4 regions of the Brevundimonas aurantiaca genome follow, and region 1 is predicted to be linked to each of the others. Evidence: predicted binding sites of a transcription regulator. Region 1 holds the regulator's gene; each other region holds the start of a gene.
The links. The regulator LexA, encoded in region 1, represses DNA repair genes until DNA is damaged. The targets are predictions, from matches to a motif close to ATGTTCNCNANNTGTTCT.

Region 1 (7,492 bases):
AGGCGGACAGCGGGCCCGATTTCGACGCCTTCGCCGCCGGCCTCTCGGCCGGTCGGCCCCAGGTGATCGTGCGTCGGGTGATCGACGACCTGGAGACCCCGGTTTCGGCCTATCTGAAGCTGGGGCTCCACCGGCCTTACGCCTGCCTGCTGGAATCGGTCGAGGGCGGCGCCGTCAAGGGCCGCTATTCGATCCTGACCCTGGACCCGGACGTGGTCTGGCGCTGTCGGTCGAACGCGGCGGAACTGGCGCGCGGTCCAGCCGTCGCCGAAGGCCGCTTCATTCCCGAGCCCCTGCCCACGCTTCAGTCGCTGCGCGCCCTGATCGCCGCCTCCAAGTTCGACCTGCCCGACGGTCTGCCGCCGATGGCGGCCGGCCTGTTCGGCGTCTTCGGCTATGACATGGTGCGCCTGCTCGAGCCGCTGGGCGAACCCAATCCCGACCCGCTGAACCTGCCCGATGCGGTCCTGACCCGACCGTCGCTGGTGGCGATCTTCGATTCCGTCGGCCAGGAGATCATCCTGGTCTCCGCCGCCTATCCCGACACGGGCGGCGACGCGCGGCAAGCCTTCGACGCCGCCGTCGCCAGGCTGGACGCTTTCGAGACGGGCCTGCGCGAGCCCTTGCCGGTGCGCGCCGCGCCGCAGCCCACGCCCGCCCCGACCTTCGCCTCGCCCGTGGACGAGGCCGGTTTCGGCCAGATGGTGGCCCGGGCCAAGGACTATATCGCCGCCGGCGACATCTTTCAGGTCGTGCTCAGCCACCGTTTCTCGGCGCCCTGGACCGAAGATTCGTTCGCCTTCTACCGCTCCCTGCGTCGCCAGAACCCGTCGCCCTATCTCTTCTATCTGAACTTCGAAGGCTTCCAGCTGGCCGGGTCCAGTCCGGAGATCCTGGTCCGGCTCAAGGACGGCCAGGTCACCATCCGACCACTGGCCGGAACCCGGATGCGCGGCGCCACGCCCGAGGCGGACAAGGCTCTGGAGGCCGAACTACTGGCCGATCCCAAGGAGCGGGCCGAACATCTGATGCTGCTGGACCTGGGCCGCAACGACGTCGGCCGCGTCGCCGCGCCGGGCACGGTCGAGGTGACCGAAAGCTTCGTCGTCGAACGCTACAGCCAGGTCATGCACATCGTCTCCAATGTACGCGGCAAGGCCGATCCGAAACTGGACGCCGTCGACACCCTGCTGGCGGCCCTTCCCGCCGGCACCCTGTCAGGCGCGCCCAAGGTCCGGGCGATGGAGATCATCGACGAGCTGGAAGCCGAAAAGCGCGGCGTCGGCTACGGCGGCGGCGTCGGCTATATTTCGGCGGGCGGCGAGGCGGACATCTGCATCACCCTGCGCACCGCCCTGTTCGCTGATGACCGGATCTTCGTCCAGGCCGGCGCCGGCGTGGTCGCCGACAGCGATCCTGCGGCCGAATACGCTGAAACCCGGCACAAGGCCCGCGCCCCCATGCGGGCCGCTGACGACGCCTGGCGGTTCCGCACCGGCAACCGCTAGGGCGCGTAGGTCGCCGGGCGTTCGTCGAATCGGACGCCGGGCCCCAGCACCACCACCCCGGCCATGACCACGGCGGCCGCAGCGGCCAGGGCGGCGGCGCCTAGCGCCGCATAGGGGCTGATCGGTTTGGGTTCGACAACGACCAGCTTCGCCTTTGCGGCGGCGATCTTGTCGGCGATGTCTTGTTCGGCGGCGAGTTTCACCCCTCCACCTGCCCCCATGACCGTTAAGATGCGCTTTAGCGACGCATATGCTTGGCGCGGACGCCTGTCACGCCTAGAAGCCTGATCATGATCCTCGTCGTCGATAACTACGACAGCTTTACCTACAACCTCGTCCACTACCTCGCGGAGTTGGGCGCGCCGACCCATGTGGTGCGCAACGATGACCTGACGGCGGCCGAGGCCTGGGCGCTGAACCCCGCCGCCGTCCTGCTGTCTCCCGGCCCCTGCGCGCCGGATCAGGCAGGCATCTGCCTGCCGCTGATCGAAAGCGCACCGGCCTCCATGCCCATCCTGGGCGTCTGCCTGGGCCACCAGGCCATAGGCCAGGCCTTCGGCGGCGACGTGATCCGCGCCAAGACCCTGATGCACGGCAAGACCTCGCCGATCCATCACGACGGCAAGAGCGTCTTCGCCGGCCTGCCCTCGCCCTTCACCGCCACCCGCTATCATTCCCTGGCCGTGAAGCGCGAAACCCTGCCCGACTGTCTCGAGGTGACCGCCTGGACCGCCGACGGCGAAATCATGGGGCTCCAGCACCGCAGCCGCCCGATCCATGGCGTTCAGTTCCACCCGGAATCCATCGCTACAGAACATGGCCACGACATGCTGGCCAACTTCCTTCAGATCGCCGGCGTGAAGCGCCTCGCGGCCGCCTGATCATGGCCGCCTGACCATGGCCGATGGTTTCAAGCCGATCCTCGCCCGACTGGTCGAGGGCCACCCCCTGACGTCCGAACAGGCGCACGACTTCTTCGCCGCCTGCCTGCGCGGCGAACCGACCCCGTCCCAGGTCGCCGCCGCCGTCACCGCCCTTCGGATTCGCGGGGAGACGGTGGACGAGATCGCCGCCTTCGCCCAAGCCATGCGCGAGGCCGCCCTGACCTTGGATCATCCCTATGAGGTGATCGACACCTGCGGCACCGGCGGCGACGGCCAGCACACCTACAACATCTCCACCGCCGCCGCCCTGGTCCTGGCCGGCGCCGGCCTGAAGGTCGCCAAGCACGGCAACCGGGCCATGTCCTCGAAATCCGGCTCGTCCGACGTCCTGTCGATCCTGGGTGTCAACATGGCCGCCAGCCCGGCCCAGCAGCGCAAGGCGCTGGACGAGGCCGGCATCTGCTTCCTGTTCGCCCCCGCCTATCACGGCGCCATGCGCCATGTCGGCCCCGTCCGGGCCGAGATCGGTTTCCGCACTGTCTTCAATTTGTTGGGCCCCCTGTCCAACCCGGCCCAGGCCAGACGCCAGGTCATGGGCGTCTATGACCCCCGCCTGCTGGAGCCTCTGGTCGAGGTGCTGGGCCGGCTGGGCGCGACCCGCGCCTGGACCGTCCATGGCCAAGGTCTGGACGAACTGGCGACATCCGGCCCGACCGAAGTGGCGGAATGGAAAGACGGCGCCGTCCGCCGCTTCCAGGTCACGCCCGAGGACGCCGGCCTGCCCCGCGCCTCCATCGACGCCATTCGCGGCGGCGACGCCGAGGAGAACGCCGCCGCCCTGCGCGCCCTGCTGGCGGGCCAGACGGGCCCCTATCGCGACATCGTCTTGCTGAACGCCGCCGCCGCCCTCGTGGTCGCGGATCGGGCGACGGATCTCGCCGAAGGCGCCGCCCTGGCCGCAGCCGCCGTCGACGACGGCCGGGCCGCCCAGGCCCTGGAGCGGCTGGCCCGCATCACCTCGACCCCGCTGGAGACGGAGGACGCCCCATGACCGACGTTCTGGACCGTATCGCCGCCTACAAGCGCCAGGACGTCGCCGCCCGCAAGGCCGCGACCTCTCAGGACGCGATCGAGACTCTGGCCCAGGCCGCCTCGGCCCCGCGCGGCTTCCGCGCCGCTCTGGACAGGACCGTCGAGGAAACCGGCCGCCCCGCCTTGATCGCCGAGATCAAAAAGGCCAGCCCGTCCAAGGGTCTGATCCGTCCCGACTTCGATCCCCCGGCCCTCGCCCGGGCCTATGAGGCCGGCGGCGCGTCCTGCCTCTCGGTCCTGACCGACGGCCCCAGCTTCCAGGGCGACGACGCCTATCTGGGCCAAGCCCGTGCGGCGACCGCCCTGCCCTGCCTGCGCAAGGACTTCCTGGTCGACCCCTGGCAGGTGGCCGAAAGCCGGGCTCTGGGCGCCGACTGTATCCTGATCATCCTGGCCATGATCGACGATCGGCTGGCCGCCGAACTGCTGGCCGAGGCCGAGCGCTTCGGCATGGACGCCCTGATCGAAACCCACGACGAGGCGGAAATGGCGCGCGCCTGCGCCCTCGGCGGCGATCTGGTAGGGATCAACAACCGGTCGCTGCGGACGTTCGAGGTCGATCTGGAAACGACGGAACGCCTGGCGATCCTCAGCCCCGTGCGCGCCCTTCTGGTCGCCGAGAGCGGCATCTTCACCCCGGACGACGTTGCGCGCGTCTCCGCCGCCCACGCCCAGGCCATTCTGGTCGGCGAGAGCCTGATGCGTCAGGCCGACGTCGAGGCCGCGACGCGGGCGCTGCTGACCCTATGATCCAACGTGATGAGCGTGGTGAAGCGACGCCGTTAAGTTGACATTAGGAAGGAACACTTACAGAACATCGTCAATGTTCACGGCCCGTTCCGATTCGTCGGTCGGGCGCATGAGGGGCCGGCGATGCTCACGCGCAAACAGCACGAACTGCTGATGTTCATCCACGAACGGATTCAGGAGACCGGCGTCTCCCCCTCGTTCGACGAGATGAAGGAGGCGCTGGACCTGGCGTCCAAGTCGGGCATCCACCGGCTGATCACGGCGCTGGAGGAGCGCGGCTTCATCCGCCGCCTCGCCCATCGCGCCCGCGCCCTGGAAGTGACCAAACTGCCTGAACAGGCTACAGCCGGCGCCCCGCGCGGCCGGGCCGGGTTCAAGCCCGACGTCATCGAAGGCGGCGGCGCGCGTCCCGTCGCTGCAGCCTCAGCCGCCAATGACACCCGCGAACTGCCGCTCCTGGGCAAGATCGCCGCCGGCACCCCCATCGCGGCCATCCAGCACGAGCAGGAGCGGCTGCCGGTGCCGGAATCCATGCTGGGCAAGGGCGATCACTACATCCTCGAGATCGAGGGCGACTCCATGATCGAGGCCGGCATTCTGAACGGCGACCTGGTGGTCATCCGGCGCGGCGACACCGCCAACAACGGCGAGATCGTCGTGGCCCTGGTCGAGGGCGAAGAGGCCACGCTGAAACGCCTGCGCCGCAAGGGCGGCTCCATCGCCCTGGAGCCCGCCAACCGCGCCTATGAGACCCGCATCTTCGGTCCCGACCAGGTCGAGGTCCAGGGCAAGCTGGTCGGCCTCATGCGCCGCTATCACTGACAGCTGGATTCGGCCGGCGCGCCCACGGCCGGTCGCCCCGGACATCGGCCGTCCACACGGCCCGCCAGCCGCCCGCGCCGCTACGCCACAGCTCCACCGCCCCGCCGCGCGCAAAGTCCGCCCCGTCCAGAACCAGCCGCCCGTCACATGAGGGCGGCAGGGCGTGAACCACCGCCCGCACGCTGACGACCGGGGCCGCAAGGCACAGGGCGTCCATCTGCTCCATGTCCGGCGTCCGCCTGCCCCACCACAGGGCGACCGGCCCCGCCCCAGTGAGTTCGGGACGGCATGAAGCGCGGTCGCAGGCCCAGCCGGCCTCGGGTCGGCCCGCCAAGGCCAGACCGCGCCGCCGGGACCACAGGTCCGTCGCAAACTCACGCACGCCGGGCCGGACGACGATCGCCTCCTTCTGGCGACGAAAGGCCGCGTTTGTCCCGCCGTCGCCGATCCAGACATCCGGCGTCGGCGCGCGCGGACAGACCAGCACCGCCGCCGCAAGAGGCAGGCCCAGCCACCGCAGCCGCCCCTGCCAGAGGCAGACGAACAGCACGCCAAGAAAGGCCACGGGCAGCACAGGGTCCGGCGCGCTGGCCACCGTCCGCACCGCGCCCGGCAAGCCGGCCGTCCAGCCGCCGATCGCCAGCGTCAGATCGACGCCCCACCCCGCCACCGCCAGGAACGGGCCGCCCAGGCCCACGGGCTCCAAGGCCGCGCCCAACGCGAGGGCGGGCATAAGGACGAAGTCCGCCACCGGCGCCGTCGCCAGATTGGCCAGCAGCCCGTACATGGCCGTCCGGTTGAAATGCTGCATGGCGAAGGGTCCCGTCGCCAGTCCCGCCACGACGCTGGCCGCCACCGCCGCCGTCAGCCAACCGCCGAACCTCTGGACCGCCACAATGGGCCAGGGCGCGGAGATCTCTCGGGTCCGCTTGGGCCAGATTTCGACCAGGGCCACCAGGGCCGCCGTCGCCGCGAACGACATCTGGAACCCCGGCGTCACGATGGCCTCGGGCTGGATCGCCAGGACGGCGAAGGCGGCCACGGCCAGCCCGTGCATGGTCACGGCCTGCCGGTCCAGCAAGATGGCCGCAAAGGCGATGGAGGCGGTAATGGCCGCCCGCTCCGCCGGCGGCGGGGCGCCGGAAATCACCAGATAAACCCCCACAGCCGTCAGGCCCGCCGCGGCGGCGACCTTCTTGCCGGGAACGCGCAAGGCCAGCCAGGGCCAGGCCGCCACGCCCAACCGCACGGCGAAAAAGACAAATCCGCCGACGATGGCCATATGCAGGCCCGAGACCGACAGAATGTGCGCCAGGCCGGATTCCCGCATCACATCCATGTCGGCCTGGTTGATCCAGGTCTCATGGCTGGTGGTCATAGCCGCCGCGATCCCGCCGGTCCGCTCCCCCAGCCGCGCCACGATCCGCTCCGCCAGGGCGTAGCGCACGCCGTTCACCGCCATGGCCAGTCGCAGCCGCCACGGCGCCGGCGGCAGATCGATCCGCCTTGTCTCACCCAGAGCGAAGGCCACGCCTCCCAGGCCCTCGAAAAAGGCGTTGCGACCGAAATCATAGGCCCCGGGGCTGGCGGGCGGAGGGGGCGGATTGAGAATGGCGAACAGGCGGATCGCCTCCCCCGGCCTCGGCGGTTCGCCCCGCACCGTGGCCCGCAGCCGAACCGGCGTCTCCTCCGGGCTCAGGCCTCGGATCCAGACCGGGGCCACCACAATCCGCGCGCCATTCTCGCCAGGGCTGTCGACATCGACGACCCAGGCCTCGATCACCACGCCCTCCACCAGGGCCGGCGCGATCGGGGCGGCCACGAGTTCGGTACGAAACTTCGCCGCAGCCAGGCCGCAGGCGAGACAGGCCAGAATCATCAGCGGCCAGGTTAGACGCCGCCCCCAGCCGCGCCGCCGCGCCGCAAGCCAGGCCGCGACAGCCGCCGCCGCCCCAAACGCCAGGGGCCAAAGGCTCGGCTCTGTCCTCAAGGCGAAATAGCAGGCGGCGCCGCCGCCGAAGGCCACCGGCGCCCAAAGCCGCCATCTCAGCGCCTGCGCCTTGATCTCGTCGGCCAGCCAGGCCCGCAAACGCGCGCCGGGGGTAGGCTTTGTCGCCTCGGGGCGTATAAGGGCCTCGCTTACGGACCCTTCCCCCATGACCTTGCCTTCTTCGACTGTCGTCACCCGCTTCGCCCCCTCGCCGACAGGCTATCTGCATATCGGCGGGGCGAGAACCGCCTTGTTCAACTGGCTGTACGCCAAGAGACACGCGGGACGCTTCCTGATCCGGGTCGAGGACACCGATCGGGAACGTTCGACCGAGGAGGCCGTCCAGGCCATCTTCGACGGCCTGAGCTGGCTGGAGCTGTTCGCCGACGAAGAGCCGGTGTTCCAGTTCAGCCGCGCCGACCGCCATCGCGAAGTGGTGGATCAAC
Region 2 (7,492 bases), 1.4 Mb from region 1:
CGGCGTCGCCACCCGAATCCCCGGCGACTGACGGCTGGGGCGCCGCGCCTCGACCGCCTCACGCGCCTTGTTACTTGACGTTGACGTAAACGTAGGGTTCTTGGCGACCAAGCTTTGATCCTACCCGGCCATAAGCCGCGCCGCCCTTTCCGGGCGACGTCGCTCCGGCCCAAAGATGGAGACTCCCTGTCATGGCTGACGCCTATATCTACGACGCCGTCCGCACCCCCCGCGGCAAGGGCAAGAAGGACGGCTCGTTGCACGAGATCACCGGCCTCAGCCTGGCGACCCAGGTCCTGGAGGCCCTGCGCGACCGCAACGACCTGGACACCTCCAAGGTGGATGACGTCATCCTGGGCTGCGTCACGCCCGTGGGCGAACTGGGCGCCGACATCGCCCGCACCGCCGTTCTGTCCGCCGGCTGGTCGCAATATACGGCCGGGGTTCAAGTGAACCGCTTCTGCGCCTCGGGCCTGGAAGCCGTGAACATGGCCGCTGCCAAGGTGAAGTCGGGCGAGTCCGACTTCGCCGTCGGCGGCGGGGTCGAGGTCATGAGCCGCGTGCCCATGGGTTCGGACATGGGCGCCTGGCCGACCGATCCTTCGTCGGCCTTCCCGACCTATTTCGTGCCCCAGGGCGTCTCGGCTGACATGATCGCGACCAAGTACGGCTTCAGCCGCGACGACGTGGACGCCTATTCGGTCGAAAGCCACAAGCGCGCCGCCCGCTCCTGGGCCGAGGGCCGGTTCAACAAGTCGGTCATCGCCGTGAAGGATCAGCTGGGCCTGACCATTCTGGACCGCGACGAGACCATTCGTCCGAACACGGACATGCAGACCCTGGGCGGACTGAACCCCTCCTTCACCATGATGGGCGAAATGGCCTTCGACAGCGTGATCAACCAGCGCTATCCCGAGGTCGAGCGGGTCAACCACGTCCACACCCCCGGCAACTCCTCCGGCATCGTCGATGGTTCGGCGGGCGTGCTGATCGGTTCGCTTGAGGCCGGCCGGGCCCTGGGGCTGAAGCCGCGCGCCAAGATCCTGGGCGGCGCCTCGATCGGCTCGGAACCGTCGATCATGCTGACCGGACCCGAATATGTGTCCAAGAAGCTGCTCGGCAAGCTGGGCATGACGACCGACGACATCGACCTGTGGGAGCTGAACGAGGCCTTCGCCGCCGTGGTGCTGCGCTACATGCAGGCCATGAACATCCCGCACGACAAGATGAACGTCTGCGGCGGCGCCATCGCCATGGGCCACCCCCTGGGGGCCACCGGCGCCATCATCACGGGCACGGTGCTGGACGAGCTGGAGCGCTCGAACAAATCGACGGCCCTGATCACCCTGTGCATCGGCGGGGGCAGGGGCCCCGCCACCGTCATCGAACGCGTCTGATCCATTGCCCCCCCGTGGGGGGAGCTGTCAGCGAAGCTGACTGAGGGGGGCGAACCCATCGCCGGCGTCGGCGGCGGCCCCCTCCACCGCTTCGCGGTCCCCCTCCCCCGCTGGGGGAGGATCTGAGGAAGAGAGATTATGGAAAACTTCAAGATCGACATCGACGCCGACGGCATCGCCGTCATCGCCTTCGACGTGCCGGGCCGTTCGATGAACACCCTGACCAGCGCGGTGATGAAGGAGATCCCGGAACTGGTCGAACGGATCAAGACCGACGAAACCATCAAGGGCGCCGTCATCACCTCGGGCAAGGCCTCGGGCTTCTGCGCCGGCGCGGACCTGGGCGACATGGCGGGCGGCGTGCTTTCCGGCGGCGGCGACCTGCAGAAGGCCTTCGACGCCGGCTGGGCGCTGAACGGCGCCTTCCGCGCGCTCGAGACCTGCGGCAAGCCGGTGGCGGCGGCGATCAACGGCCTGGCCCTGGGCGGCGGGCTGGAGTTCACCCTCGCCTGCCACTACCGCGTGGTCGAGAACGACAACAAGATCCAGCTGGGCCTGCCCGAGATCAAGGTCGGCCTCTTCCCCGGCGGCGGCGGCACCCAGCGCCTGACGCGCCTGGTGGGCGTTCAGAACGCCATGATGGCCATGAGCGAGGGCAAGTCCTTCCGCCCGAACGACGCCAAGGGCGCCGGCATCGTCCATGAGGTGGTCGAAAAGGGCCAAGCGGTCGAGGCGGCCAAGGCCTGGATCAAGAACGGCGGCAAGGCCGTCCAGCCCTGGGACGACAAGTCCTTCAAACTGCCCGGCGGCGGCCCCTATCACCCGGCCGGCATCCAGAACTTCATGGTCGGCAACGCCATGCTGCGCAAACAGTCCTATGGCAACTATCCGGCCGTGGTGAACCTGATGAAGGCCGTCTACGAGGGAACCCAGGTTCCGATGGACGCGGCCCTGCGGATCGAGACCCGCTATTTCATCAAGACCCTGATGACGCCCCAGGCCCAGGCGATGATTCGATCGCTGTTCCTGTCCAAACAGGAGCTGGACAAGGGCGCCGTGCGTCCCGCGGGCGTGCCCAAGTCGGACCCGAAGAAGGTCTCGGTCCTGGGCGCGGGCATGATGGGCGCCGGCATCGCCTATGTGCAGGTCATGGCCGGCATCGAGACCGTGCTGATCGACCAGACCCAGGAAGCCGCCGACAAGGGCAAGGCCCATGTCGAGGAGCTGTTGAAGAAGCGTCTGTCGCGCGGTCAGATGACCCAGGAGAAGTATGACGCCACCCTGGCCCTGGTCACGGCGACGACCGACTATGACCACATCAAGGGGTCGGACCTTGTGATCGAGGCGGTGTTCGAAAACCGCGAGATCAAGGCCGACGTGACCAAGCGGGCCGAGGCCCAGCTGGTCGAAGGCGCCGTCTTCGGCTCCAACACCTCGACCCTGCCGATCACCGGCCTGGCCGAGGCCAGCGTGCGGCCCGAGGACTTCATCGGCATCCACTTCTTCTCGCCGGTCGACAAGATGATGCTGGTCGAGATCATCCTGGGCGAGAAGACGGGTCAGGCCGCCATCGCCAAGGCGCTGGACTATGTGCTGAAGATCAAGAAGACGCCGATCGTGGTCAACGACTCGCGCGGCTTCTACACCTCGCGCTGCTTCTCCACCTTCCTGATGGAAGGCATGGCCATGCTGGAGGAGGGTTACGGCCCGGCCCTGATCGACAATGTCGGGCGGATGACCGGCATGCCGCGCGGCCCGCTGGAGATGCACGACGACGTCGCCCTGGACCTGTCCTACAAGATCGCCAAACAGACGGCGCTGGACCTGGGCGACAAATACGTCCCGACCGAAGGCGCCGACATTGTCGCCAAGATGGTCGAGGGCGGACGCTACGGCCGCAAGAACGGCAAGGGCTTCTACGACTATGATCAGAAGCCCAAGACGATCTGGAAGGGGCTGAGCGAGCTGGCGCCGACCACCAAGGGCATCGATGCGCCCGAGGAGGCGACCGCCTTCGCCCAGATCGACGAGCTGAAGACCCGCCTGCTGTACCGCCAGGCCGTCGAGGTCGCCCGCTGCTGGGAAGAGGGCGTCATCGACGACCCGCGCGAGGCCGACCTGGGCGCCATCCTGGGCTGGGGCTTCGCGCCCTGGACCGGCGGCCCGATCAGCATGATCGACGGCATCGGCCTGGCCAAGTTCGTCGAAACGGCGGATCGCCTGGCCGCGACCTATGGCGACCGGTTCAAGGTCCCGGACCTGCTGCGCGACATGGCCGCCAAGAACGAGACCTTCTACGGCCGGTTCGCCCCGGAGAAGGCCGCCGCCTGATTGGCTGCGGAAAGTGTGAGTAAGGAACGGGCGGCCTTCGGGCCGCCCGTTTTGGTTTGGGGCTGCCCTCTTCTTTCGTCATTCCGGGCGAAGCGCAGCGGAGACCCGGAACCCAGCGGCGCGCGTGAGCGCGAACCTGTCACGGACTCGATCTTCAGGCGTTGTGCGGCGGATAGATTTCGCCTGACGGCGCCGCTGGGTTCCGGGTCTTCGGGCCAAGCGGCCCTTCGCCCGGGATGACGAAAGAAAAAAAGACCCGCCCGACACGAGGTCGGACGGGTCGCTCCGCCGCCCCTCGCGGGGTCGGTGGCGGGTCGCTTGGGGCGACGGAGTATCCTTAAGGTCCGGAGAGGCTCAGCCTTCCAGATCCTGGCCTTCGTCGGGCTCGGGCGTGCCCAGCAGTTCATCGGCGATCTTGTTGGTCGAGGCGCGCACCGCCTTTTCGATCGAGGCGGCGATGTCGGGGTTCTGTTTCAGGAATTCGCGCACATTCTCGCGGCCCTGACCGATCCGGGTCGAGTCATAGCTGAACCAGCTGCCCGACTTCTCGATCACCCCGGCCTTGACGCCCAGGTCGATCACCTCGCCCAGTTTGGAGATGCCCTCGCCGTACATGATGTCGAAGATGACCTCGCGGAACGGCGGGGCGACCTTGTTCTTGACCACCTTGACCCGGGTGGTGTTGCCGACCACCTCGTCGCGGTTCTTGATCGCACCGGTGCGGCGGATGTCCAGGCGCACCGAGGCGTAGAATTTCAGCGCATTGCCGCCCGTCGTCGTCTCAGGGCTGCCGTACATGACCCCGATCTTGTGGCGGATCTGGTTGATGAACAGGACGATGCATTTGGACTTGGAGATCGAGGCCGTCAGCTTGCGAAGCGCCTGGCTCATCAGACGGGCCTGAAGGCCGGGCAGGCTGTCGCCCATCTCGCCCTCGATTTCCGCGCGCGGCGTCAGGGCCGCGACCGAATCGACCACCACGATGTCCACAGCGCCCGAGCGCACCAGGGTGTCCACGATCTCCAGCGCCTGTTCCCCGGCGTCGGGCTGGGACACCAAGAGATCGTCCAGGTTCACGCCCAGCTTCTGAGCGTAGACCGGATCCAGGGCGTGTTCGGCGTCGACGAAGGCGGCGACCCCGCCCTTCTTCTGCACCTCGGCCACCGTGTGCAGGGCCAGGGTGGTCTTGCCGGAGGATTCCGGGCCGAACACCTCGATCACCCGCCCGACCGGCAGGCCGCCGATGCCGAGCGCCATGTCCAAGCCCAGCGAGCCGGTCGAGACGCTTTCGATCTCGGCCACCACGCCGGCCTTGCCCAGTTTCATCACCGAGCCCTTGCCGAAGGCGCGATCGATCTGGGCGATCGCCGCCTCGAGAGCCCGTTGTTTTTCGCCGTCTTCCTTACCCACCAGTTTCAAAGCCGCCTGTGCCATTGCCTTCGTCTCCCTTGCCATGATTCCCGTCAGAAGCTTGGGAGAGACCCGCCATGGACCCGCCCCCGTTTGGTGAGGCCGACTATGTGCACGGTTTGTTCCAGTTCACAAGATGTTCTCATCAGAGACCGACGAATCTCTTCGAGTCTACGTCCGTTTCTGACGCATCACTCGGCGACGACGTCCACAGCCGAAGCCGGTTCGGCATGGCGCGCAGCGAGGGACAGGCCGCAGCCCAGGATCAGCACGGCCGTCGACAGGCCCGCGAGGGTGTGACTCCAAGAGCTGGGCGTTCCGGAGGCTTCCCCCCGCATCGGCGCCAGGGGCCGGACCAGGACGAGGATCAGCAGGGCGATCAGGGCCAGGGCCCAGGCCTGGCTCATGCCCACGCCCAGGAAGATGAAATGGCCCAGGCCGAACAGCCAGCCGCCGACCAGGACCGTGACCACGGCCGCCGTCGCCAGGGCCGCCCACCGCTCCAGCCGGGCGCCGATCAGGGCGGCCAGAGCCGCCGCGAAGGCCGCCGCCAGGCCGGTCCAGACGAACAGCAGGGCCGCCTCGGGGGCGATCGCCTGAACCAGGCCGCCCAGAACCAGCACCAGGACGATCGCGCCCAGCCAGCCGCCCCAGACCGTCTCGTCCTCGCCGTCCGGCCAGAGGCTTAGGGCGACGCCGACCACGGCGGCGCCGAGCACCAGATAATCGACCCCGCCCAGGACCGTCGCCAGAACGGCCGCCGCCGCGACCACCCAGGCCAGCAACCGCCGCCCGATCAGGGCCCGCCCGGCCGTCAAGGCCAGCAGGACCGCCAGCACGGCCAGACCAGCCCCCGCCTCCATCCAAGGCAGGCGACGCAGCATCATGTAATAGGTCTCGGCGGAGTCGATTCGCTCGCCGATCGGCCCCGCCAGGACCCGCGCCGCCTGGGCCGCCACCATGCCGACGCTCAGCAGCCACAGGCCGCCGGTGAAGCCCTTCACCCCCTGTCTCCAGGTCAGGCCGGTCGCATGACGCGCGCCCCAGGCGGCGAAGGCCGTGAGCCCAAGGGCCAGAGCCAGCAGGCCCCAGCCCGTCTCAGGCCCATGGCGCAGAAGCCCCAGGCCGAAGACGTCGGAATAGACCGAGTTCCGCGTCGTCTGGGGCAGGGTCGGCGCGCGCAACAGGGCGTCGGCCGTCTCCAGCGCCTGGGCGCCGATATGCTGGACGCTGCCCTGGTCGAGAGCGTCCGGCGTCGAACCGGGCGAGTGGTACTGAGCCGGGCGGCCGAGGAAGGCCAGATTGATCCCCGCCAGTCCCCGGTCGGCGGCGATGGTGAAGTCGGTGCCGTTGGGCATCAGCCGATAGACGAAGACGGCGAGCGCATTGCTGGACGGCCCGCCCTCGGCCCGCCGCGCCGCCCGGGCGTACAGATCGACCGTCTGGGCGTTTCCGGGGCCGGTCTCGAACATCAGGGCCCGACCGCCGCCGCCCCGCGCCTCCAGGTTCACCACCGCCCCGACCCGGTCGCGCAGCGGATGTTCGCTGAAGAAGGCGCGCGCCCCGTCCAGGTTCAGCTCCTCGGCGTCGGTCAGGAGGACGATCAGTCCGCGATCGGCCGGTCCCCGCGCCTTGATCGCCCGCACGGCTTCCAGAACGGCGGCCACCCCGCTGGCGTCGTCGGCCGCCCCCGGCGACCCCGGCACGCTGTCGTAATGGGCCATCAACACCACCAGAGGCAGGCGCGGGTTCCGGCCGGGCAGGACGCCGACCAGATTGACGGCAGAGACCCCTTCGGTGGAAAGGCCGTTCCGCTCCATCCGCCGCACGGCCGCCGGAGACAGGGCGCCGGCCTGAAACCTTGGCGACAGGCCCAGTTCCGCCATCCGGCCATAGAGATAGGCCTGGACCAGGGCGTGGTCGGTCGAGCCGACCGGCCGGGGCGCCCGCGCCATCAGCCGCACGTCCTGCATCGCCCTTTCGGCGGAAAAAGCGGCGGCCGGCGCGCTCGCCGGCTGGGGTCGAGGGGTCTGGGTGGTGAGCACGGCCAGACCCAGGGCCGCCGTCAGAGCCGCCAAAAACAAGACCAGCCGCATGCGATCCATCCCCCGAAGTCTCTAGCGGCACTAAGGACCGAGGCCGTGGCGTTTCGCAAGAGCGAGACGTCAGCGCCCCGTCAGCGTCCTGTCCGGTTCCGCTCGACCCGGTTGCCGACCGCCCCATCGCCGTCGTCGGCGCTGGAACCGAAGGGATAGCCCGCGTCGTCGGCGCAATAGCGCCGGTTTCCCTGGCGCGCGCCGACCACCACCGTGCGAGGTCGCAGCCAGCCGGCGCCCGAGAAGATATTGTCCGTG
Region 3 (7,492 bases), 120 kb from region 1:
CTCTGCCACCAGCTCGGCCGTGCGCGCTTCGATCACGGCTTCCAGGCGCGCCAGGAACTCGTCCTTGTCCAGGCCGACTGGAATGGGGTCCAGAAACTCGAGCGTGGCCGTGCCTGGATGCTTCTCGTACTTCTCTTCGGGCCAGAAGAGGCCGAGGTTGGTGGCCAGCGGCACGACCGGCATGTCGAAGTCGCGATACATATGCCAGACACCTGAGCGATAGCGGTATTTCTGTCCGACCGGGGCGAGGTGACCTTCAGGATAGATCAGGATCTTGCGGTTTTCAGCCCTGGCCTGGGCGGCGCGGGTTGCGAGCGCCTGGCGCGCTTCGTGGCCGCCGCAACTGTTGACCACGATCGCCCCAAGCTTTTTCAGAACGCCGCCGAGCAGGGGAAATTTTTCCAGGTGGTCGCCGGTGACGAAAGCCAGATCGTCGAACTGATCATAGGTCGCGAAGCCGTCGCCCCAGCTCTGGTGTTTGGAGGCGATGATGAAGGCGCCCTCAGGCAGCCGTTCCTTGCCCCGCACGTCCAGGCGGATGCCGGCGAAGAGGGCCATGGCCTGCACCATGCGTCGGACGTAGCGGCGGATGACCCAGCCAGTCGGGCCCCGCCCGGGGGCAAGCGCCGCGAAGGCGGCGGCCAAGCCATAGGCGATCGAGAGAATCCAGTAGGCGACGTTGAATGAAAAGCTGCGCATGGATCGATTATTGCGCAGCTGGCCGCGATGTCATGCCCTCAAGCCGCGTTTTCGAGGGCGGGCGCCCGCGTGACGCGATTGCGACCCCCGCGCTTGGAGGCGTAAAGCGCCGCGTCCGCGCGCTCCAGAAGGGCGGCGGGGCTTTCTCCCGGCCGATAGTCGGCAAAGCCGGCCGAAAGCGTCACCTTGCCCAGATCGTCGTTGGTCGAGCGACGCCGCAAGGCTCGGGACGCAACCTCTTCGCGGATGGTCTCCAGCGCCGCCAGAACCGTCCCCGCACCCTCGCCGGGGAAAAGGATGGCGAACTCTTCACCGCCGAAGCGGGCGACGAAGCGATTTCCGCCGCTGAAGCGAGACAGGACGGTCGAGACATAGCGCAAAACCTGGTCGCCCGTCTGATGGCCCCAAGTGTCGTTGAACCGTTTGAAGTGGTCGATGTCGATGATCGCCAGGATCAGCGGCGCATCGCCAGACGCACAGGACTGTTCCAACCGCTCGTCGAAGGCCTTGCGGTTGGCCAGGCTGGTCAGGGCGTCGGTCATCGCTTCGCGCCGGACCTCTTCCAGATGCTCGCGCAGCCGCGCGATTTCCTTGTTGGAGGTCTCCAGTCGCTTTTCCAGCACGGCGGTTTCGCGCCGCGCGCGTTTGGTCGCCGTCGACAGGCCGCCGACCAGCGCTTTCAGCGGCGAGGCGGCGCCGGCGGCTTCAATAGTGTTGGACGCATCCGCCAGGGTGTCGCCATAGTCCGCCTGGGTCTTATGGGCCTTGGCGATGGCGTTGGCGACGCTGGCCAGTTCCCGGTCCAGCACGGCGCCGGCGTCGCGAATCTGCTCCGACAAGCGGCCGCGCGGCAGGAATTCTGCGGCGAGTCGCTCGGACACCTCGTCCGATATGATTGCCGACGCGGCCAGGAGCCGGTCGATCTCGCAGGCGAGCGGGCTCTCGCGGTCGTCAAGGTAATGAAGCCAGAGCTCGAAGTTCAGTCGGGTCGGCCAGACGCCGGCCTTTTCCATCTCGTCGATGACATGGTGCGCGAAGGCGTAAGCCTGAGGCCCTCTGACCGTCGTCTCCAGCTCGGCCGTCATTCTACGCTCCAACCCCCTTCTAGAGTTTCGCAGGACATTAGATGTCTATCCGTAACACCGGGTAAACAGCAGACGGGGAGAGGGCGTAAATCAGCGGGGATCAGCCGTGAATGATCACCGGTCGGCGTAGGAAGGCGGGTATGTCGTCGCCGAAACCCTTGACCCCGGTCCGCTCGCGCTCCTCCGGCCGGCGTTCGCCGCGGCGATCGGACTGGCGCAGTTGAGGCTCGAGTTCCGCACGGGCGGGACGATCCGAATCGACAGAAACCGGCTCGGAGAGGGTCGCCTCGACCGCTGGCGGAGGCGCGGCCTCCGGCTTGGTCTTGCGGCGGCTGCGAGAGCGGGCCGGAGCCTCGGCGGTCTGCGCTTCGGTCGGGATTTCCGCAGACGCCGCGACGGCCTGTTCCGTCTTGTCCGTTGATCGCGCCCGGCCGCGGCCGGTTCTTTCGCGCCCGCCCTTGTCATCGCGCTGGGCGGGCTTCTTGGTCGTGTCGAAATCGACGCCGTCCAGGACCAACTCCTCCGGCTCCTTCTTGATCAGCTTGAGCACCTTATCCAACGACTTGTCGTCGGCCGGGGTCACGATCATGAAGGCCTGTCCCAGACGGCCCGCCCGACCCGTGCGGCCGATGCGGTGCACATAGTCGTCGGCGTGGTGCGAGACGTCGTAGTTGAAGACGTGGCTGACGTCGGGAATGTCCAGGCCGCGCGCGGCGACGTCGGACGCCACCAGAATCTTCAGCGCCCCCGAACGGAAGTCGGCCAGGGTCTTCATCCGGTGCGACTGATCCAGGTCGCCATGGATGGGGGCGGCGTCGAAGCCATGAGTCTTCAGCGACTTGGCGACGATATCGACTTCCGACTTGCGGTTGCAGAAGACGATGCCGTTCTTGACGTCCGACCGCTCGATCATGGCCCGCAGAGCGGTGCGCTTGGCCTTGGGGTCGCTGGTGGGGATGCGAACCAGATATTGGGTGATGGTGTCGGCGGTCTGGGCGGGACGCGAGACCTCGATCCGGGTCGGATCCTTGAGGAAGGCGGTCGTCAGGCGGGTGATCTCCGGCGGCATGGTGGCCGAGAAGAACAGGGTCTGGCGACGCGGCGGCGTCAGTTTGAAGATCCGTTCGATGTCGGGGATGAAGCCCATGTCGAGCATCCGGTCGGCTTCATCGACGACCATGATCTCGACGCCCGTCAGCAGCATCTTGCCGCGTTCGAACAGGTCGAGCAGGCGGCCCGGAGTGGCGATCAGGACGTCGACGCCCTTGTTCAGCGCCGCCACCTGGTCGCCCATGGAGACGCCGCCGATCAGCAGCACCCAGCTCAGCTTGGTGCCCTTGGCGTATTTGGCGAAGCTCTCGGCGACCTGGTCGGCCAGTTCGCGGGTCGGGGCCAGCACGATGGCGCGCGGCATCCGGGCACGGGCGCGGCCCGAGGCCAGGCGCTCGACCAGGGGCAGGGTGAAGGCGGCGGTCTTGCCCGTCCCGGTCTGGGCGATGCCCAGGACGTCGCGGCCGGCGAGGGCGACGGGGATCGCCTGTTCCTGAATGGGGGTGGCGGTCGTATAGCCGGTGTCGGCGACCGCTTGCAGGGTCGTGGGCGAAAGGCCCAGTTGGGAAAATTCTGTCATGAATCCTTGGGACGAAAAGCGTCTGCGTGCATAGCAGCGACGGAACCGCCCCTCTTTGGGCGAGCGGGCGGCGCGGATCGCAGACCTGTCCCGAGGCTGGGGGCGATATAGAAGCCCCTCCGACAAAGTCAAGTATTCTCGCTATTTCGGCCTGCTGAAGCGGAATAAATTCCCATGGTCAAGTTGGAGGTCGCTTGACTCCTCGTGGCCTGAAAGAGGCATATAAGAGAACAAAAGGAGAACTGTTGTGCGGTCCGACCGCAAGATCGAAGCCCTGCGCCAACATCTGAAAACCCTGGAGGCAGCCGGTCATCCAGTGGACGACGCACGCTTCGATCTCGGACTGGAGGCGGCTGACCGGCATCTAGGCGGGCTGGCGACCCATGGGCTGCACGAGGTTTACGCCGCGACTACGCCTGATGCGACAGCGGCCCTGGGGTTCGCTCTGGGACTGGTCCGCCGGACGGCGGGCGATCGACCTGTGGTCTGGGGGGTCCAGGCCATGGCCGAACTGGAGACGGGGCGGATCTATGGGGCGGGCCTGCGCGAACTGGGGCTGGATCCCGGCCGGCTGGTGCTGGTGCGGGTCAAGGAGACGAAGGAGCTGCTGGCGGCGGGAGAGGAAGCCCTGGCCGGTGGAGCCGTGGGAGCGGTGCTGCTGACAGCCTGGGGCGAGAGCAAGGTGCTGAGCCTGACCGCCACGCGTCGCCTGTCGATGGCGGCAGGGCAGGGACGGGCGACTGCACTCCTGACCCGGTTGGCGGCCCAGCCCCAGCCCAGTGCAGCCGAAACGCGGTGGCGGATCAGGGGGGCTTTGTCGCGGGCGCTGGAAGCGGAGGCCCCTGGCCATCCGACCTATGCGGTCGAACTGTTGCGGCATCGGCTGGGCGCGCAGCCGAGAAGCTGGATCATGGAGTGGGATCGTGAGCGCGGAGTCTTCGAACAGGGCGGGCAGAATGCCGGACATGAACAGCCGCAACGACCGGCGCTATCTGGCGGTCTGGTTTCCCCTGCTGCCGACAGATCGGCTGAGGCGCGAGGAGAGGGGCTCAGACGCTACGGCTGAACCAGCCACCGTGTTGGTGGAAAAGGTGAAGGGCGCGCTCCGTTTGGCCGCTGCAAATGGTTCCGCCCTGGCTCTGGGTCTGTCGCCGGGCATGACTCTGGCGGACGCGCGGGCGCGGGCGCCGGATATCCGCGTGGAGCCGCACCGGCCCGAGGCGGACACGGCCCTGTTGAGACGGGTGCTGCTGGATTTCGGACGCTTCACCCCGATGGCGGCGACGGACGGGCCGGACGGCCTGGCGCTGGATGTGACCGGTTGCGCCCACCTGTTCGGGGGTGAAGAAGGACTGATCCGGGCGGTCGCGGCGCGGGCTGAGGGCGTGGGTCTGGCGACGCGCCTGGCCCTGGCCGGCACGCCCGAGGCGGCGCGCGCCCTGGCCCGCTTCGGGCGGGGCGGAATCTATCAGGGTGCGGCGCAGAACCAGGCCCTGCGTCGCTTGGCGGTCGCGGCGCTGGAACTGTCGGACAAGGAGACCCAGGCCCTGTCGCGCGCGGGCCTGAAGACCCTGGCGCATCTGGCGGACCGCCCCACGGCGCCCATCGCCGCCCGGTTCGGGGCCGCAGCGGCGACGCGGCTGAACCGGGTGTTGGGACGCGAAGACGTCCGCATCCGCCCCGAACGCCCCGTTCCTCTGATTTCCGTCGACCGGGTTCTGGTCGAGCCGATCACGGAGACCCCGGACATCGAGGCGGTGATCGGCGACCTGCTGGTCGAGGCCATGGACCGGCTGGACCTGCGCGGTCAGGGCGGGCGCGCCTTTCAGGCCGGCTTTTTCCGCCTGGACGGAGAGGTGCGCCACATCACCGTGCGGACGGGCCGCCCCAGTCGCGACGCGGCGGCCGTGCTGCGCCTGTTTCGCGAACGGCTGGCCAATCTGGCGCGACCACTGGAGCCCGGTTTCGGCTTCGACCAGATGCGTCTGTCCGTAACGGTCGCCGATCGCCTGGCCTCGCGCCAGCGGGGATTTGAGGCCGCCCCGTCGACCGCTGAAGATCTGGGGCGACTGATCGACCGGCTGACGGCGCGCCTGGGACCGGAGGCGGTCAGCCGGTTCGAGCCGATAGAGTCGCACTGGCCCGAACGCGCCGTCCGCCTGATCCCGGCCGCCCATCCCCCAGCCCCATTTTCCCTGGGCGAGATCGTCGCCTGGCCCGAACCGGACCCTGCCGACCCGCCGCTGCGGCCGTTGCAGATATTCGACCCGCCCCAGCCGGTTCTGGCCACGGCGGAAGTGCCCGATCATCCGCCGAACCGCTTCATCTGGCGGCGGGTCGATCACCGGCTGGTCCGGGTCGAAGGCCCCGAACGCATCGCGCCGGAATGGTGGCGCCGGTCGCAGGGGGGCCAGGAGCCGACGCGCGACTATTACCGGGTCGAGGACCAGGAGGGACGGCGTTTCTGGCTGTTCCGTTCCGGCTTCTACGGCGAGGAGCCGGCCCCGCGCTGGTTCCTGCACGGGATCTTCGCATGACCGCCTATGCTGAGCTGGCGACGCGCAGCAACTTCTCCTTTCTGGAAGGGGCGTCGCATCCGAAGGAGCTGGTGCTGGCTTCGATCCTGCTCGGCCATACCGGCATGGGGCTGGCTGATCGCAACAGTCTGGCAGGGGTGGTCCGGGCGTGGAGTGCGCTGAAGGCCTTAAGGGAGGAGGGGTTGTCTCCCCCAGAGAAGGTGCGCGAGGGCGGCGGTCCGGGCGAGGTCGGCTGGGTCGAGGATCCGATGAACGACCCGGCCCTCAGCGACCGGGTCAAGCAGCGCGCCCAGGCCTTCAAACTGGTTCTCGGCGCCCGGCTTCGCTTCAATGACGGCGCGCCGGACATTCTGGCCTATCCGGAGGATCGCCGGGGCTGGGCGCGCCTGTGTCGCCTGCTGACCCTGGGCAACAGCCGGGCCAGGAAAGGTCAATGCGAGATCGGCCTGCACGACCTGTGCGCGGCGACCGAGGGATTGCTGCTGATCGTCATGCCGCCGCCTCGTCTGGAAGGCTTGGAGGCCGTGCTGGCGCGGGTGGTCGCGGCGGCGCCGGGCGCGGTCTGGGCGGGGGCGGCCATGACCCGTTCCGGCGACGACCGGCGGCGCCTGACGCGGCTTAAGGCGATGGCGAAGCGGACAGGCGCCACCCTGCTGGCGGTCAATGACGTCCTGTATCATGAGGCCGGACAGCGCGACCTTCAGGATGTCCTGACCTGTATCCGCGAAGGCGTGACTCTGGAGACGGCAGGGCGACGGCTGGAAGAGAACGCCGAGCGCCGCCTGAAGCCCCCCAGGGAAATGGCCCGCCTGTTCGCCGATGTGCCAGAGGCGGTGGCGGAGACGCAGAATATGCTGGCGCGGGTGAGGTTCGACCTTGAGGATCTTCGCTACAACTATCCCGAGGAGCCGATCCCGCCGGGGTGGTCGTCACAGGACTGGCTGGCGCACCTGGTCGATCGAAACCTGGACCAGAAATATCCGCAGGGTGCGCCTCAGAAGGTGCGCGATGATCTCGACAAGGAGCTCGCCTACATCCGGGAGCGCGATCTGGCGCCCTATTTCCTGACCATCCACGACATTGTCCAGGTCGCGAACGACAAGGGCATCCTGTGTCAGGGACGAGGATCTGCGGCGAATTCGGCCGTCTGCTATGTGCTGGGGATCACCTCGGTCGATCCCGGCCAGCATGATCTTCTGTTCGAACGCTTCCTGTCGGCCGATCGAAACGAGCCGCCGGATATCGACGTCGATTTCGAACATGAGCGACGCGAGGAGATCATTCAGCACATCTACGACCGGTATGGTCGGCACAGGGCGGGCCTAGCGGCGACGGTCATCCGTTACCGGCCGCGCAGCGCCATTCGCGAGGTCGGCAAGGTCCTGGGCCTGACCGAGGACGTCACGGCGCGGCTGGCCGGCAGTCAGTGGGGCAGTTTCGGCAGCGACATGACCGAGCGTCATGTCGCCCAGGCCGGGCTTGAGGCCGCCAACCCGCAGATCGCGCGCGCCGTCGCCATGACGCGGCGGCTGCTGGGCTTC
Region 4 (7,492 bases), 1.6 Mb from region 1:
CCAGGGCCATGTCGAAAACGACACCTGGACCGGCAAGGACGGGGTGGAGCACTACGACCTTCGCCTCGTCGTCAGCGACATCCGGTTGAAGAACCGGCGCGTCGTCGGCGAACCGTCCGAAGACCGCTCCGGCGTCGCCGATCGCGGCGTCGAGGCGGGCGGCGGCTACGATCTCAACGACGACATCCCGTTCTGATCCGAAGGGGAGATTTGAAGGGCCCGGGCGCGCTGCGCCTCGGGCCCTTCTTCGTGCTGGCGACGGAAAGGCCGGAGGAAGGGCGCGGTCGGACGAGCCATCGGGGCTCGCCGAAGGAGACCGCCATGTCCGCATGGACCCAAGCCCGTATCAATCTGCTGAAGCGCCTGTGGCCCGAAGGGCGGAGCGCCGAGACCATCGCCCTGGAACTCGGCGGCGGCCTCACCCGCAACGCCGTCCTCGGCAAGGTCGCTCGCCTCGGCCTCTCGGAGGGGCGCACAGGCGCCCGGACTCGTCGCGAGGCGGCGCATCACGTGGCGCCCGAGCCGCCGCCCGATGGCGTTGCGACCATTCTGTCGGTGAGGCGGATGGATTGCCGTTGGCCGTATGGCGAACCGGGCGACGCCGCCTTCAGCCTCTGCGGTCGTCCGTCTGAACGCGGCGCCTTCTGCGCCGCCCATGCAGCGATCGCCTATCGGCCCACACCGCTGTCGGTGGAGGGCCTTATGCGCCTCGCGGGCGTGGCGCCTTGAGGACGGCTCGCTCGCCTGGGGATGCGCCGCCGGCCCGCCGGCGTCGAGGGACGAGAAGATCGACGCCTTCTCGTCCGTATCGGCGCGACGGCGCCGAATGGAGTCGTCGTCGCGAAGGGCGACGACGACTTGCCCCCACACAACGCCCTCCGACTTTGTCACGGCACCCCGGAAGTCAACGGCTGCGCCGTTCCCCTCCACGGAGGGCAAGCGGCCCTCCGCTCCGGTGACTGCCGAGGACCCCGCCGTGGCCAAAGCCGGGGTCGTTGCGCATGGGGCGCTTCGACAGTCTCTTTTCAAAGGAATGGTTCGATGACCCACTTCAACACCGCCTTCTCCGCCTCTTCGAAGACCGACTCCGCCTTCGACGACCTGACCGCGTCCTTGGGGGATGCGCGTCCGCACCCCACCGAGGACGCCCTGATCCAGCTGGGGCGCGCGCTCATGACCGAGCTCGTGGACGTGATCTCCGACACCGCTCTGGAGGACTATCAGACGATCCTCGGCGAAGCGCTTATCGGCGCCTTCCACTCGGCCGCGGGACGGATTGAACGGGACGCCGACCGCGCCCGTGACGCGATGCGCGCCCTGGATCGGGATTTCGACGGATCGGAAGCGGCCGATGTCGAACTTCAGGACGCAACGGCGAAAGCGAGATCCGGAGATGCGGCGACGCAGGCCTGCGAACTGATCCGGGATGCGGCCTCCGAAACCTGGACGATCGCGACCGGGGAGGTCTGGACCGCCTGGCGGGGATCACGGCGCGGCACCCATCTGACGGCGGCGCAGCTGGAGGCGAAACAGGCGATCCGGGCGATCCGGAATCGTCGGTCCGGAGAGGCCGATCCGGGCGGTCCGGTCGTCGCCTTCCGGGGCGCGCCGATGGCGGACACGGCCGAGGACGCCGGGCGGATCTTCGACGCCCTCAACTGGGCTAAGGGGGAGTGGCCGGACATGGCTCTGGCGACGACCGGGGCGAAAGGCTCCGAGAAGCTGGCGATCAAATGGGCCCAGCAGAAGGGGGTGAAGCTGATCCTCGCCCGGGCGGATTTCGACAGGAACGGAAAGGCGGCTCCCTTCCGGGCGAACGACGAGTTGATCGCGCTGGAGCCGGAGGTCTGCCTGACCCTGGTCCATTCGCTGGCCGGGGTGCGGGAGGATCAGCGGCCGTTCGGACCGGCGCTCAACCTCGGCCAGAAGGCGATGGAGAACGGGCTGCGGCACGTGCCCATCAAGGCCCGGGCCGCCTGAGACATCACGATCTGGATCAATGACCCGCTCGGCTTCGGCCGGGCGGGATTTTTCTTGTCATCCGGCGGACCCGAAGCGGTCTGAACGCCGGGGTCGCCTGGGTCTTGCCGAGGTTTGATCGGCTGTGTTCACTGTTGGAGAGGCTGGTTGGAAATCGTCAGATTGAGGGCTTAGGGCAAGATAAAAGAGGGGTTTTGGCCTTCTGTTTTCCTGAGCCCGGGCAGACACTTGCGAGGATTGCGGAGACCGACGTCGACTTGCGCTGAGTTGACGCCTGATTCCGCGACGACGACAGGCCGGAGCCCCGATCATGCAGGTCCGAACCGCCATTGAGGTACGCCTCGCCCAAGCGTCAAAGGATGACGTCTCGACCTTGAAAGTGCGCCTTCCGCAGAGGTTGAAGTCGGACAAGACCAGCGTCCGGATCGCCATGTTCCAGAGGCTCGCGGCCTCGCGCCTGTTCGCCTACGGGGACCGCGCCGGGTGTCTGCGCGCGGCCCAGAACCGCTCGGGTCGTCCCTTCCGTCTCGACGTCCGGCAGCGCGTCACGGTCAAGGCGCTGGTGTCCCGGCACATGGGCAAGGGGTTCGCCCGGGGCGCGGCGCTCGCCGCCCATATCGCCTATCTCGGCCGCATGGGCGCGGGCGAGGACGGCGAGCGCGCGGCCTTTTTCGGACCGGTGCGTGAGAGGGTCGATCCGACCGGCGCCACGGAGTGCTGGGCGAAGGACAGGCACCATTTTCGCTTCATCATTTCACCCGAGCACGGCGATCGGATTTCGGACCTCCAGGGCTTCGCCAGGGAGGTCATGTCGAGGGTCGCCGACGACCTTGGAGAACCGGGTCTGAACTGGATCGCCGTCTGCCATTTCGACACCGACCAGCCGCACGCCCATGTGCTTGTGCGCGGCCGGAGAAGCGACGGCCGGGACCTCGTGATTCCGCGCGACTACATCGGCTACGGCTTTCGCGCCCGGGCCCAGGAAGTGGCCCAGGAGCGGCTCGGCGACCTCAGCCGTCAGGACGCCGAACGGCGGGTCTGGCGTGAGACCGAGGCCGACCGGTTCACCGCCTTCGACCGCCGTCTCCTGGCAGCTGCGGACAACAACGGCTGTGTCGATGACGGGATCGGGGGCACTGACGCCTGGACGGCGCTGACCCGGGGACGGTTGCGCCATCTGGAGACCCTGGGCCTCGCCGAACGAACAGGGCGGCGCTTCCGGCTGGCCCCGGATATGGAAGCCCGACTTCGGAGGCTGCAGCTCTCGAAGGACGTCATTCGCACCCTCAACCAACGGCGTCTTGACGGCGCGCGGTCGGCGGAACAGCTGGGCAAGGCGCCGGTCCAGGGCAAGGTCGTGAAGACCGGCTTCCACGACGAACTGGGCGGCTCCGCCTATGTGGTGGTGCGCGCCGCTGACGGCTCCGAACACTATGGGCGGCTGGGTGTCGGCGAGACCCCGCCAACCGTGGGAAAAGCGGTCACGCTTTCGCTCGATGCGCGCGGCTTCGCCCAGGTCCTCAGCGGCAAGCATCTGGGTCAGGATCTGGGTCGGTGACGATTTGCCGAACTCATGCCGCTTCCGGGAAGACCTTCTCGACAGACAGGCTGCCTTCCGGCAGGGGGCGCAGCAGCTCGGCCTCGGGTTTGCGCAGGTCCAGCCAATCGAGGGCCGCATCGGGTCTCAGCAGGACGATCTGGCGGTCGTGGTAGGGGGCGATGTCCGGTCCCGGCTCGGTGGTCAGCATGGCGAAGGCGCCGTCTCGAACCAGGCCGGCGACCCAGAAGATCGGCGCGTCGGCCATGGTGAACCGCCACTTGGTCTTGCGCTTCTGACCCGGCTCGGCATCGGTGAACTCGAAGAAGCCGTCGGTGGGGATCAGGCAGCGGGTGACGCCGTCGAAGGATCGACCGTCGGATCGGAAGTTGAACACGGGTCTTCCCTGTGGCGACTTCCAGGCCCAGGGCGACACGATCAGCTGCGAGCCATCGGGGCCTCGCGTGATGATGGGCGCCCGGTCGCCGATACGGATCGAGGCCATGGGTCCGAAGTTGGGCATGCCGCCGGGAAAGACGAGACGGTCGCCGGTTCGGTTGAAGGTCTCGATCACCTCGTCGAACGGCAGGATGAGCTGATACTCGTTGCACATGCGGACCTCCGTCTACCGCCCCATTGATCGCCGACTTCGCTGAAAAAGCCAGCGGCGACCGTCCCTGGCCGTCCTGGCGCGCGGTCCACAGGTCGTCCGGCGAAGGGGATAAGAGATGAGCGAAGGTTGACTCTTCGCATCATACAGAACCAGAACATTACAGGAACATTCATCAGCCTTGGGAACAGGAGGCTTCTCATGCGCGCCCGCCTGCCTGCCGGGCTCGACATCCTGCGCGATCGGATCCGCGCCCTTGAACAGGGCGGCCGGAACACCACCGGGGTGTTGCCCTTCGGCGTGAAAGATCTCGATCGCCATCTCCCCAGCGGCGGTCTTTCACTGGGCGCCGTTCATGAGATCGCAGGCGGCGGCGAGGAGGCCGTGGACGGCGCCGCAGCCGCCCTGTTCGCCGCAGGCATCGCCGCCCGGCGGCCCGGCCAGGTGTTGTGGTGCGTAACCCGCCCCGACCTCTTCGCACCGGCCCTGCGTCAGGCCGGTCTGGGGCCGGACCGGGTGATCTATGTCGAGGCCGGGGACGAGCCTTCCCTTCTCGCCTGTTTCGAGGAAGGCCTTCGTCATCCCGGTCTGGCCGCCGTCGTGGCCGAGACCGCCCGCCTCAGTCTCGTCGCGTCCCGACGGCTGCAACTGGCCGCCGAAGACTCGGGCGGCCTGGGTCTGGCGGTGCGCCGATGGCGACGGGCTTCGGAAGCCGCCGACTTCGGTCAGCACACCGCCTCCGCCACGCGCTGGCGCATCAGCCCGGCCCCCTCCTCGCCCTTGCCCGTGCCCGGCGTGGGGCGGGCGCGCTGGTTCGTCGAACTCATCCGTTGTCGCGGCGCCGAGGCCGCGGATTTCACCTTGGAAGCCTGTGATGAGACGGGTCGTCTCGCTCTACCTGCCGAACTGGTCCGTCGATCGTCTGCGACGCGGACTGGCGGACGTCGCGCCGCCGCCTGAGCTTCCCCTGATCCTCGCGGGTCGGTCCGGGCGCCGTCGGATCGTGCTCGCCGCCAACACGGCGGCGCTGGCCCAGGGCGCACGCGTCGGCATGGCGGCGACCCAGGCTCAGGCCCTCATCCCCGGCCTCGACGTTCGGGTGGCGGATCCGGCGGGCGACGAGGCCGCGCTCGGTCGTCTCGCCGTCTGGGCCATGCGCCGGTACGCCCCCGTCTGCCAGCCCGATCCGCCGGATGGCCTCGCCATCGACGCCACCGGGGCCGCCCACCTTCAGGGCGGGGAGGCCGCCATGCTGGCGGACATGATCCTACGCCTGAAGGAGGAAGGCATTGAAGCCGACGCCGCGATCGGTCCGACCTATGGCTCCGCCCATGCCGTGGTCCGCTTCCGACGCGCGCACCGTATGATCGCGCCCGACGCCGTCGACGCCGCCATCGCAGGATTGCCGCTGGCGGCGCTGCGGCTTCCGGAGGCGTTGATCGCGCATCTGCACCGGATGGGCTTCGACCGGATCGCCGACGTCGCACATCGGCCTCGCGCGCCTCTCACGCTCCGGTTCGGTCATGACCTCGGCCGTCGCATCGACCAGGCCTACGGGCGTGTGGACGAGCCGCTCGTCCCGGTCGAGGCGCCGGAGATCCCGACGGTGTCGCGGGTGTTCGGGGAGCCGATCGGCGCGCCGGAGACCCTCGAGCGCCATGTCACGGCGCTCGCCTCGGAACTGTGCGCGGCGTTGGAGATCCTGAGCCTGGGAGCCAGACGGCTGGACTGGTTGTGCGTCCGTGTCGACAACCGGGTCGAGGCGCAGAGGGTGGGCCTGGCCCGACCGACCCGGGATGCGGCCCGGCTGTCGCGCCTGCTGACCGACCGGATCGAAAAGATCGATCCGGGGTTCGGCATCGAGCGCATGACCCTGTCCGCAGTCCAGGCCGAACCCCTCGATTGGCGGTGGGGCAAGAGCGCCTTGGGCGAGACCGAGGGGCCAGACCTGTCGGATCTCGTCGATATGCTGTCCAACCGCATCGGCGCCCAGCGCCTGTATCGACTGGTCCCGGTCGAGAGCGACGTGCCCGAGCGCTCCGTCGGCAAGGCGCCGCCCCTTTCTGTCGCTCCGGTTCTGGACTGGACGCCGGATTGGCCGCGTCCCGCACGCCTGTTGAAGCGGCCCGAGCCCGTCGAGACCATGGCCCTGCTGCCCGACAATCCCCCGACCCACTTCACATGGCGAGGCGTACGGCGTCGGGTAGTCCGCGCGGACGGCCCTGAAAGGATATTCGGAGAATGGCGACGGCGGGACGCCGAGGTCTGGGCCGTTCGTGACTACTTCCAGGTTGAGGATGAGGTGGGGCGGCGGTTCTGGTTGTTCCGGGCTGGCGACGGCGAAGATGGTCGGACGGGGTCGCAAGCCTGGTTTATCCATGGACTGTTCGGGTGATCGATTGTCGCGTCAATCCGGGGTCACCTCGTTGGGCGCGTCGGGAGCGGCCTCGTCGGCCAACCAGTGCGAGGGGATGAGGAAATCGGCCTCGCCGCGCCAGTTGGCCACCTCTTTGACGCCCTCGATGTCGCCCCATGCATGATGGTCCGCATGATCCAGCACGATGATCTGCAGGCGGGAGTTGAACGACCCGTGCGCGCGAGCGAGGCTCGCGAAAATCTTGCGCGTACTCTCCAGATCGCCGAGCCGACCTTTGCGCCCACGAGCGGCGCCAATCGACTCTCCAGGCTCGTCAAGATCGGCTTCGCCGGTGACGATCTGTTCGAAGGTGTCGCTCGGGAAATAGACCTGGCTCGGCTGATCTATGACGAGGAAGGTCGGCACCGGATTGTTCTGGAGACGATTGAGGAAGACCCCGTGAAGCGCGAGCAGGGCGGCGAGATGGTAGGCCATCCAGTTCTCGCCGCTGCCGATTTCCCAGAGAAAATCCGCGCCCTTGGCGCCCTCGCGTTCGAACCGGAGATTCAGCTCGCGCTCATCGAGCATGGGCCGGCCTTCGGCGCCTTCGATCCCGAGATGCTCGATGAAGCGGACGATGTGGCTTGAGATACGGGCATGGACGTCCGAAGCGCGGCGGCGGCGTTCTTCGTCGTTGCCTTGCCGCTCGATATCCCGGATGTCGCCGCGAAGTTTGGCGACCTGGGCCTCCAGACCCTCGTCACCCTGGATATCCCCGAGCATGCGCAAGGCCTGTTCGGTCGATCCGATAAATCTGAAGATGTTCTCCAGGCTCTGCGACTGGCCGCGTTCCTTATCGACCTGCGCCTCGAACTCGCGTCGGGTGCGTTGCAGGGCCTGAAGATCGTTTTCCGCCTGAAGCAGGGAGCCCTGAACAGCGATAAGGTCACGATCAACCATAGGCCGAGCGGTCGTCGCGCCAGTCGAGAGGCTCTGCAGCTCAGCGATC

Region 2: recA (recombinase RecA) is a predicted target of LexA. The motif match lies at 5,264-5,281, and genes of this name have one in related genera.
Region 3: JMT67_RS02550 (ImuA family protein) is a predicted target of LexA. The motif match lies at 3,642-3,659, and genes of this name have one in related genera.
Region 4: JMT67_RS09780 (ImuA family protein) is a predicted target of LexA. The motif match lies at 4,282-4,299, and genes of this name have one in related genera.

The regions. Positions count from the first base shown of each region.
Region 1 is NZ_CAJGVD010000001.1:361,398-368,889, reverse strand. It holds gene trpE (anthranilate synthase component I) at 1-1,508, shown strand, start outside; gene JMT67_RS01910 (peptidoglycan-binding protein) at 1,505-1,711, opposite strand; gene JMT67_RS01905 (anthranilate synthase component II) at 1,799-2,389, shown strand; gene trpD (anthranilate phosphoribosyltransferase) at 2,406-3,443, shown strand; gene trpC (indole-3-glycerol phosphate synthase TrpC) at 3,440-4,234, shown strand; gene lexA (transcriptional repressor LexA) at 4,358-5,056, shown strand; gene JMT67_RS01885 (ComEC/Rec2 family competence protein) at 5,037-7,214, opposite strand; gene gltX (glutamate--tRNA ligase) at 7,213-7,492, shown strand, end outside.
Region 2 is NZ_CAJGVD010000001.1:1,766,597-1,774,088, forward strand. It holds gene JMT67_RS08785 (hypothetical protein) at 1-31, shown strand, start outside; gene JMT67_RS08790 (acetyl-CoA C-acetyltransferase) at 192-1,397, shown strand; gene JMT67_RS08795 (3-hydroxyacyl-CoA dehydrogenase NAD-binding domain-containing protein) at 1,536-3,728, shown strand; gene recA (recombinase RecA) at 4,083-5,162, opposite strand; gene JMT67_RS08805 (M20/M25/M40 family metallo-hydrolase) at 5,330-7,234, opposite strand; gene JMT67_RS08810 (right-handed parallel beta-helix repeat-containing protein) at 7,315-7,492, opposite strand, start outside.
Region 3 is NZ_CAJGVD010000001.1:483,292-490,783, forward strand. It holds gene JMT67_RS02535 (lysophospholipid acyltransferase family protein) at 1-699, opposite strand, end outside; gene JMT67_RS02540 (GGDEF domain-containing protein) at 738-1,784, opposite strand; gene JMT67_RS02545 (DEAD/DEAH box helicase) at 1,885-3,414, opposite strand; gene JMT67_RS02550 (ImuA family protein) at 3,662-4,480, shown strand; gene JMT67_RS02555 (Y-family DNA polymerase) at 4,380-5,951, shown strand; gene JMT67_RS02560 (error-prone DNA polymerase) at 5,948-7,492, shown strand, end outside.
Region 4 is NZ_CAJGVD010000001.1:1,974,923-1,982,414, forward strand. It holds gene JMT67_RS09755 (single-stranded DNA-binding protein) at 1-196, shown strand, start outside; gene JMT67_RS09760 (GcrA family cell cycle regulator) at 322-729, shown strand; gene JMT67_RS09765 (DUF2493 domain-containing protein) at 1,042-1,980, shown strand; gene JMT67_RS09770 (DUF3363 domain-containing protein) at 2,360-3,538, shown strand; gene JMT67_RS09775 (SOS response-associated peptidase family protein) at 3,552-4,130, opposite strand; gene JMT67_RS09780 (ImuA family protein) at 4,329-5,087, shown strand; gene JMT67_RS09785 (Y-family DNA polymerase) at 5,002-6,522, shown strand; gene JMT67_RS09790 (DUF3732 domain-containing protein) at 6,535-7,492, opposite strand, start outside.